DNA from 2 places in the Weizmannia sp. FSL K6-0777 genome. Region 1 is predicted to be linked to the other one. Evidence: riboswitches for the same ligand, from Rfam matches in the RefSeq annotation. Region 1 holds a riboswitch; the other holds the start of a gene.
What was found. Region 1 has a riboswitch for thiamine pyrophosphate ahead of NST70_RS03295 (MTH1187 family thiamine-binding protein). Riboswitches for the same ligand answer to the same signal wherever they lie in the genome.
Positions count from the first base shown of each region.

Region 2: it holds a riboswitch for thiamine pyrophosphate, as region 1 does, so the genes downstream of both, thiT (energy-coupled thiamine transporter ThiT) here and NST70_RS03295 (MTH1187 family thiamine-binding protein) in region 1, are expected to answer to the same signal.

Region 1 covers NZ_CP151971.1:723,184-727,902, forward strand. The annotation lists gene NST70_RS03290 (amidase) at 1-998, shown strand, start outside; TPP riboswitch at 1,844-1,946, shown strand; gene NST70_RS03295 (MTH1187 family thiamine-binding protein) at 2,028-2,351, shown strand; gene NST70_RS03300 (ABC transporter permease) at 2,302-3,099, shown strand; gene NST70_RS03305 (ABC transporter substrate-binding protein) at 3,096-4,094, shown strand; gene NST70_RS03310 (ABC transporter ATP-binding protein) at 4,091-4,719, shown strand, end outside.
Region 2 covers NZ_CP151971.1:1,541,051-1,545,769, reverse strand. The annotation lists gene NST70_RS07145 (CBS domain-containing protein) at 1-145, opposite strand, end outside; gene NST70_RS07140 (MBL fold metallo-hydrolase) at 223-1,077, opposite strand; gene thiT (energy-coupled thiamine transporter ThiT) at 1,274-1,864, opposite strand; TPP riboswitch at 1,913-2,013, opposite strand; gene NST70_RS07130 (SOS response-associated peptidase) at 2,071-2,745, opposite strand; gene NST70_RS07125 (rhodanese-related sulfurtransferase) at 3,126-4,100, opposite strand; gene NST70_RS07120 (DNA topoisomerase III) at 4,305-4,719, shown strand, end outside.

The sequences.
Region 1 (4,719 bases):
TGGTACCGGTTGCCGGTGCAAGTGACGGCGGCGGATCGATCCGCATCCCAGCTTCTTTTACAAGTTTAACAGGATTAAAGCCGACAAGGGGAAGGACACCGGTCGGGCCGGGCCGTGGACGGCAATGGCAAGGGGCGGCTATTGACTTTGTGCTGGCAAAAACAGTCAGAGACAGTGCAGCGCTCCTCGATGTGCTACAAACGGTAGAGCCCGCCGCTGCTTTTCAAACGCCGCTTTTTCCGGGATATGTAAAGGAACTAGAGCGGAGTGGAACGAAAAAATACCGGATCGCGTTTTCGGTTGAATCGCCGGTCGGGACGCCTGTCAGCCGCGATGCAAAACAGGCTGTCTATAAAACGGCAAAATGGCTGGAGCAGGAGGGCCATCTTGTGGAAGAAGCCAAAAACGGTGTTGACGGCAGGCGGCTGATGGAAAACTATTATTTAATGAACTGCGGGGAAATGGCGGCGGAACTTTCGGATTTGGAAAGCGCACTTAGACGCCCGCTTACGGAAAAAGATATGGAGCCGGTTTCGTGGGTCTTGTATGCTGCCGGGAAAAATGTCACGGCGGCGGAATACGCAAAGAGCCTTGCGGAGTGGGATAAAGCCGCAGCACAAATGGCTGCTTTCCATGAGACTTATGACCTGTATATCACGCCTTCAACCGCGTTTCCGGCACCGAAAATCGGGGAACTTACCCAAACCGGGAAAGAGCGGGATCGCTTGTTTGGCGTTACCGGACTTCCGAAAGAAAAGCAGCAGGCACTTGTCTATGATATGTTTGAACCGAGCTTAACGTTTTCCCCGTTTACGCAGCTGGCCAATTTAACCGGGCAGCCGGCGATCAGCCTGCCGGTTCATGTAACAGCGGCCGGGCTTCCTTTAGGGGTACAGCTGGTTGCGCCGAAAGGAAATGAACATTGGCTGCTGGATGTCGCTTATGCGCTCGAACAGTCGGAACTTTGGGTTGGCATGCAGGGAAACCCTTGCCTTTAAAGCATGAATAAGCGGCGTTACTTACGCACGGGTTGGAACTCTACGTTAAGGAAGGCCGCGAAAAATCCTCGCTACCTTAACGTAGAGTCACTCTACGTTAAGGAAGGAGACCAAAAATCCCCGCTATCTTAACGTAGGGCGTTCTATGTTAAGGAAGGGTGAAAAAAGCAGGATTTATCTTAACATAGAAAGGAAGCTCGACAAAAAGACATGCTTTCTTAATGTAGAGACGTCCTATGTTAAGGCTGCCCAAAAGTCCCGCTTCCTTAACGTAGAGGCGTTCTACGTTAAGGAAGCTCGAAAAAAATGCCCGCTTTCTTAATGTAGAGGCGTTCTATGTTGAGGAATGCCGGCAAAAAGTTCCGCTATCTTAACGTAGAACTCTCTATGTTAAGGAAGGTCGTCCAAAAGTCCCGCTTCCTTAACGTAGAGGCGTTCTACGTTAAGGAAGCTCGAAAAAAATGCCCGCTATCTTAACGTAGAGGCGTTCTATGTTAAGGAAGCCCGCCCAAAAGTCATGCTTTCTTAATGTAGAGACGTCCTATGTTAAGGAAGGCTGCCCAAAAGTTCCGCTATCTTAACATAGAGGCGCTCTATGTTAAGGAAGCCCGAAAAAAAGACATGCTATCTTAACGTAGAGGCGTTCTACGTTAAGGAAGTCCGAAAAAAAGACATGCTATCTTAACGTAGAGGCGTTCTATGTTAAGGAAGGCCGTCAAAAATCCCCGCTATCTTAACGCCCCAATCTTTACCAAGGCAGGCAAAGGCCGGCTTGCGCACCGCACCATCCTATTGAAAATTTTTTGCCAAAAAGGATGGCTTTCATGTTACAATAAAATTACAAGGAAAAAAAGCAGGGGAGCCGGTTTGGCTGAGAGGATGCCGCTTTGCATCGACCCTTCACCTGATCTGGATAATGCCAGCGTAGGGAGTCTCATATTGAAGCATGTTTCGGCATGTTTTGGATGGACAGGCTTTCTTGCGCATGCAATGAAAGCTTTTTTATTTGAAAAAAAGGAGGAGAATTTGATGGAAAAATCGAATCAAGTAACGGTTTCTTTTTCAGTTGTTCCGCATATTAAAAGTGATGACTTATACGGTGTCGTCGACCGCGCGATCGAAGTCGTCCAAAACGCCGGCGTACGTTATGAAGTCGGGGCAATGGAAACGACGATGGAAGGCGATCTTGACGAGCTGCTTGAGATCATCAAAAAAGCGCAGGATGCTTGCGTCCAAGCCGGTGCGATTGATGTCCTCACATCGATCAAAATCCATTACCGGCCAAGCACCGGGGTGACAATGGATGAAAAAATTGCAAAATATCGCGAACAAACGCCGCAGCCGGTTCGTTAACACGGCGCTCACGGCTGCCTGGCTCATTTTTTTGCTCTTCGTCTGGCAAGGGGTAACGGCCGGCTTTCATATCAGTGAATGGATGCTGCCAAAACCGACGGAAGTATGGCAGGAATTGAAAAGCCTGCAATGGATGGTTTGGCCCAATATTTGGCAAACTGCAAAAGAAGTATTGATCGGGTTAGCCTTTTCCATTGTGATTGGCGCAGCGATTGCCGTTTTTATGGATATGGTTCCCGTTTTCCGGATGCTGGTCCGGCCGCTTTTGGTCGTTTCGCAAACGATTCCGATTGTGGCAATTGCGCCGCTTTTAATCGTCTGGTTCGGATTCGGGCTCCAGTCCAAAATCATTGTGGTCATTTTAATCTGCTTTTTCCCGCTGGCATTGAGCATCCTGGAAGGGTTTCAAACGGTGGATGATGACCTGGTGAAACTGTTAAAGACCATGCATGCTTCAAAATGGCAGCTATACCGGAAAGTCAAATTTCCGGCTGTGCTCCCTTACTTTTTTTCCGGTTTAAAAATTGCCGTTACATATAGTGTGATGGGCGCTATTATCGGTGAGTGGCTCGGCGCAAGCGAAGGGCTCGGCGTCATGCTGACAAGGGCGACGAAATCTTTTATGACGGCCCGCCTGTTTGCCATCTCTGCTGTCATCATTGGGCTCACATTTCTTTTATACGGCGCTGTTGAATGTTTGCAAAGGCTATCCGCACCATGGGTATACCGAAAGGAAGATCATCAATGAGGAAAATGTTAATCATCTTGCAGGCGGCCATGTTGCTGCTTGCTGCTGGATGCACCAGCAGCGGGCAGAAAGAAAACAGCAAAAAAGCGCTGCAAAAGGTGACGGTTGTGCTGGACTGGTTTCCGAACACCAATCATACCGGCCTGTATGTAGCTAAAACAAAACACTATTTTCAAAAGCAGGGCCTGGATGTGAAAATCATCCAGCCGGGGGACAATATTACGGCTGAACAAATGGTGGCTTCCGGGAAAGCGGATTTCGGGGTCAGCTATCAGGAAAATGTCACCACGGCAAGGACGGAAGGAATTCCGATTGTGTCCATTGCCGCGATTATCCAGCACAATACTTCTGGCTTTGCTTCTTTGAAAAAAGACAACATCACTTCTCCGAAAGACTTTGAAGGAAAACGTTACGGCGGCTGGGGTTCGCCGTCTGAAGAAGCCGTCATCAAAACGGTCATGGAAAAATATGGCGCCGACTACAGCAAAGTAAAAAATATTGTGCTCGGCCAGACGGATTTTTTCAAATCAATCGGGCGTGAAGCGGATTTTGAATGGATTTATTACGGCTGGGACGGCATCCAGGCAGAGCGGAGCGGGAAAAAACTGAATCTTATCATGGTCAAAGATCTCGACCCTGCGCTTGATTATTACAGCCCGGTCATCATTACAAGCGAAAAACTGGCCAAAGGGGATAAACCTCTTGTCAAATCTTTTATGAAGGCTACGGCTCAAGGCTATACATTTGCAATCAAGCACCCGGAACAGGCCGCCGATATCCTGATTAAGGACGTGCCGGATACAAATAAAGGGCTTGTCCGCGCCAGCCAGAAGTGGCTAAGCACGAAGTACCAGGACGATGCCGCGGAATGGGGGGTACAGAAGGAAGAAGTGTGGCGCCGTTATATGGACTTCCTTTATGACCATAAAGTCATTAAGAAAAAAATCAACATCAAGGCTGCCTACACAAACGAATTTCTTCCAAACCGGCCATGACGTATTTGCAATTGGAAGGTATTACGAAAACATTTGGCGGGAAAAAAGTGCTGGAAGGCATTTCCGCAACGATCCGGAAAGGTGAATTCTGTACTTTTATCGGGCCGAGCGGATGCGGAAAAAGCACGCTGTTAAATATCATTGCCGGGATTGAAAAGGCGAATGGCGGCAAAGTGCTGCTTGACGGCAAACCGGATGGGGTTCAGGATGCCGCCGGTTTCATGCCGCAGCAGGATTTGCTTCTGCCTTGGCGGACGGCACTGCAAAACATTGTTTTGCCGCTTGAAATAAAAGGGGTGCGGAAACGGGAACGGGTTTTGCGGGGGATGGAGGTGCTCCGGCAGTTTGGCCTTGAGGATTACGCCGGCCACTATCCCGCCTCGCTCTCCGGCGGCATGCGGCAGCGGATCAGCTTTTTGCGCACGTATTTATGCGAAAAACCGGTTATGCTGCTAGACGAACCGTTCGGGAAGCTCGATGCTTTTACTAAAATGGATGTCCACCGCTGGCTGCTCGAATCATGGGAGAAAGGAAACCAGACGATTCTTATGGTTACCCATGATCTTGATGAAGCCGTGCTGCTATCGGACCGTGTTTTTGTCATGTCGCAGCAGCCGTCCGCCAT
Region 2 (4,719 bases), 820 kb from region 1:
TGATCATACCGAGCAGCTTTCCTTCCGCGTCCACGACCGGTACGCCGCCGATCCGGTGGTGGGCAAGCACCTTTAACAGTTCCCGGATCGTTGTCTCTTTTTTTACCGTAATAACATCCCGGATCATAAAATCTTTGACTTCCAATTTTCTCGCCCCTTTATATCCATCCATTTACAAATTATTGTAAACCTTTGCGGGGAAGGAAGCAATGAACAAACCGCCTATTGTGTGCCATCTACGTATTTCCCGTGATCCGGGAGCGCGATTTCATCAAATCCGGATACAAGGGCCTCAAGCCCTTTCCGCAAGCCGGAGCCAGACATCGGGATCCCGTGGCCGCAAACAGCAGTTTCCGGCTTTAAGGCAGCTAATTTTTCAACTGAGCGTTTGGCCGCTTTCCAGTCATTTGTAAAATAGCGCGGCGGCCCGTTTACTTCCTGCCTTTGCACCAGCACTTTCCAAAATTCATCCTGCCTGACGGTGATAAATGCGTCCCCCGTGATCAACACGCTGTCTGCTTCCCTGAAGAACGACACATGCCCTCTCGAATGGCCGGGCGTATGGATCCATTTCCAGCCCGGCAAAAATGGGACCGTCCCGTCTTCGGGAAGGGGCTGGACAGCATGGCCAAGATCAACCGGTTCATTCGGATAAATCATGGAAATCTTCGCCAGCAGGCCGCCTTCAACGGACGGATCGGGATCCGGATACGTTTCACGCCCGGTTAAATAGGGCAACTCCAATCGATGTGCAAAAACCGGCACGTCCCACTTTTCCAATAATGGCGCAATCGCTCCGACATGGTCAAAATGGCCGTGCGTCAGTAAAACCGCTTTTGGTTTTGCCTTTTCCCCGAAGCGTGCCCGCACGGCTGAAAATATCGCTTCGGCAGAACCCGGCATGCCGGCATCCACGAGAACAAATGCATCGGTTCCGGCCCTGCCGATCAGGCACACATTGACAATTTGGATGGTAAGGCAATAGAGATCCGGCAGCAATTCTCTGCCTGTTCCGCTTTCAATCGAAGCCATCGGGATGACCCGGTGGCCAAACGGGTGATGAATGTCTTTGTCCATAAAATCCCCTTTCTTTCATTTTCCTTCTATTTATCTTTTCCCGTTTCTCGAAAGCATTACCCGTAGCCTCCTATCATCAACCGAAAAAGCAGTAAAAACCGGACTGCCGGCTTTACAAGGCGCCTGTTACCATGAAGCCTCTTTCCTTCAGCGAAAACGGCAAGGCGCAGTTGGCCTTGCCGTTTTCAAGTTGCTTTTATGCCGCATGCCTGTGCGGATTGCGGTATTTTGTCAGCAGCTGCGGGGCGGCATTCAAGAGAATCGCCGCAACAGCTGCGCATAAAATCGCATTCCCAATCATCGTGCCGCCATTCATGATGAGAGAATAGAGAAACGCCGACTGTCCTTTAGGCGCATAGGAACCCCAAAAAATCACGCCGGCTACGAAATGCCAGAAATAGCGGGCAAAACTTCCGGTAAGAACGGAAAGGCATATCCAAAAAGTCATCGTGCCCTTTTTATAGTGACGACAGCTTCTTTCGACAAGCGGCCGGAAAAGCCCGGCAAACCCGATGAACGAAAAAGCGACCGGATATTCCATGATGCCCTGAAGCGGGTTAAGAATATCATTAGCATCACCGGTGACGATCTGCAGCAGGCTCCAAATAAATCCGGAAGCAACACTTGCTTTAAATCCCCAGCGAAAAGCGACCACAAAAATCGGCAGCATGGCAAACGACAGAGAAATCGCGGACGTCACCTTAATGGACGGCAATAAGTCCAACACGAGCGCGAACGCCGCAAAAATAGCCGCTTCAATCATAGCCTGTAAACTTAATTTGCCCATAAAAAAATCCCCCTTTTGGTATGCATGAACATAACGAACCATGGGAGGACAAAAGAAATTCCACATCCCTACGCCGGCATTAACCGGACAGGTTCAAAGGGTCAGAACATGGCGTTCACTCTCAGCTTAACGCTCCCCCTGTGGTTACGTTCATGAAATTGTCACCTTTATGATAAACTTTTTGCCACAACATTTCAACAAAAAATTTAATCTTTTGGCAATAACAGCTCCGGAAAATTGTTTTTCGGCGAATTGACGCGTTCAGATACGGCATACATTTCCATTAGGTCTGCATCATACTGCGAAAGGAGTGGCAACAGCCGGCCCGCCTCAGTGACCGATGTGTCCAGCCATTTTTCTTCATCTTCCCTGCGTAAAATCACCGGCATCCGGTCGTGAATTTTTGCCATCATCCTGTTCGCCTTTGTCGTTAAAATCGTGCAAGTAAAGACCGGATTCCCTTCCTGGTCCATCCATTTTTCCCAAAGCCCGGCCATCGCAAAAATGCCCCTGTTCTTAAGCCTGATCCGCATCGGCGCCCGGGTGCCGTCTTTTCGGTTCCACTCAAAAAAAGAATCGGCCGGAATGAGGCAGCGCCGCCTTTTCACTGCCTCCCGGAAACCCGGTTTCTGAAATACGGTTTCGCTTCTGGCATTGATCATCTTATGCCCGATTTTCGGATCTTTTGCCCAGGAAGGAATCAAGCCCCATTTTAAAAAACCGAGTCTGTACTGCCCATGGGCGCTGATCACGGCAGCCACCATTTGCGAAGGCGCGACATTATAACTTTTGGCATATTCACTGCTTGAAAAAGAAGCTTTGGCATGGAACCTTTCTTCCAATTCATTTACAGATGCCGTTAACGTGTACCTCCCGCACATCCAAATCCCGCCTTTCTTTCTATCCTGAAAATATTGCCCGCTGATTTTCATCCTCTGCCATACCGCGTATGAAGCGGCAAAGATGCCCATTTTTCCCCATTTTACACAAAAAACAGGCAGATAAAAAGGATTTGGCCCAGTTGCACCAAATCCTTTCTCTGTTCCGGAACGCACCGCTTGTTAACCCTGCCCCCGAGCTGGGATGTTTGCAGCAGTTCCCGGTTTTTCTTCTCTTTTTCACATTCCGCTCTTTAGGCCTTGTTTCTTTCAAGAAAATGCCGTTTCCGAAGCAAGGAATCGTTCCGGCAGGGAGCGAGCACGGTTTCCATGCCCTTTTTCACCATCCGCTTTTCGGATCGTAAGGTTAAAAGCCGCACCGGTTACCGGTTTAACGCCGCGTCTTCTTCTTCGATCCGGCGCAGCCGTTCAGCCACTTCTTCCGGTGTAAGGCCGTGTTCTTTTACATATAAGTTATTTGGTACGGTACGGCATTCATGCGAGCAGCTCCGCATATATTTATGTTCATTTTCTTCCGAGCATAAAATTTGCTTGTTGCAGGCCGGGTTGGCGCAGTTGACATAACGTTCGCACGGTTCCCCCGTAAAATAATCCCGGCCGACAACGACATGTTCTTTTCGATTGACCGGAACGGAAATCCGTTCGTCGAATACATACAGTTTGCCGTCCCACAGCTCGCCCTGCACTTCCGGATCCTTTCCGTATGTTACAATCCCGCCGTGCAGTTGGCCGACATCTTCAAACCCTTCTTCCAAAAGCCAGCCCGAAAATTTTTCACAGCGGATGCCGCCTGTGCAATACGTCACAATTCTTTTGCCTTTTAATTGATCTTTATGTTCGCGCACCCATCCCGGCAGTTCGCGGAAAGCGCGGATATCCGGGCGCAATGCTCCGCGGAAATGGCCGAGATCATACTCATAATCATTGCGCGCATCCAGTACAACGGTATCTTCAGCCAGCAGCGCCTCGCGAAATTCTTTCGGGGATAAATATTTTCCCGTTTTTTCATTCGGATTGATATCTTTTTCAAGCCGCAGCGTAACCAGTTCCTTACGCGGGCGGACGTGCATTTTTTTAAACGCATGGCCATCTGCTTCATCTTCTTTAAAGACCATGTCCCGGAACCGGGGATCGGCGTGCATCTTTTCTTTATATTTGGTTGTTTGTTCAACCGTTCCGGAAACGGTGCCGTTGATCCCTTCTTTGGCAACGAGGATACGCCCCTTTAAACCGGTCTCTTTGCAAAACTGCAAATGTTCGGCTGCAAAGGCTTCCGGATTTTCAATTTCAACATACTTGTAATACAATAAGACTCTGTACGGCTTTGTTTGTTCCATTATTGATAACCACCTATCCAATTATATTTGCAAGATATAATGCAGGCTTTCAGGTTACACTGTCTCTTACAAACCACAATTTTACCAAAAGCCCGTTTGTATTTCAAAATTTTCACTGTGAAAACAGAAGAAACGAAATGATTTATCAATCCTGTTTGATGCGTTATACTTGTTCAGACAGGAATAAAAGAAAGGTGTTATGCAATGAAATCGCTTGTACTCGCCGAAAAGCCGAGCGTCGGGCGCGAACTTGCGCGCGTCCTCGGCTGCACGGAAAATAAAAAACGTTATATTGAGGGGCCGCGCTATATCGTGACATGGGCGCTCGGCCATTTGATCGAACTGAAAATGCCGGAAGATTATCATCCGAAATATAAAGAATGGCGTATGGAAGACCTGCCGATTCTTCCGGATAAAATGGAAATTAAAACAATCCGGCAGACCTATCCGCAATATAAAGCGATCGAACAGCTTGGCAAAAGAAGCGACATCAAAGACTGCATTATCGCAACCGATGCCGGGCGCGAAGGCGAACTTGTCGCACGCTGGATTCTGGAAAAAATGCGCTGGAAAAAACCGGTGAAACGGTTATGGATTTCTTCCCAGACCGATAAAGCGA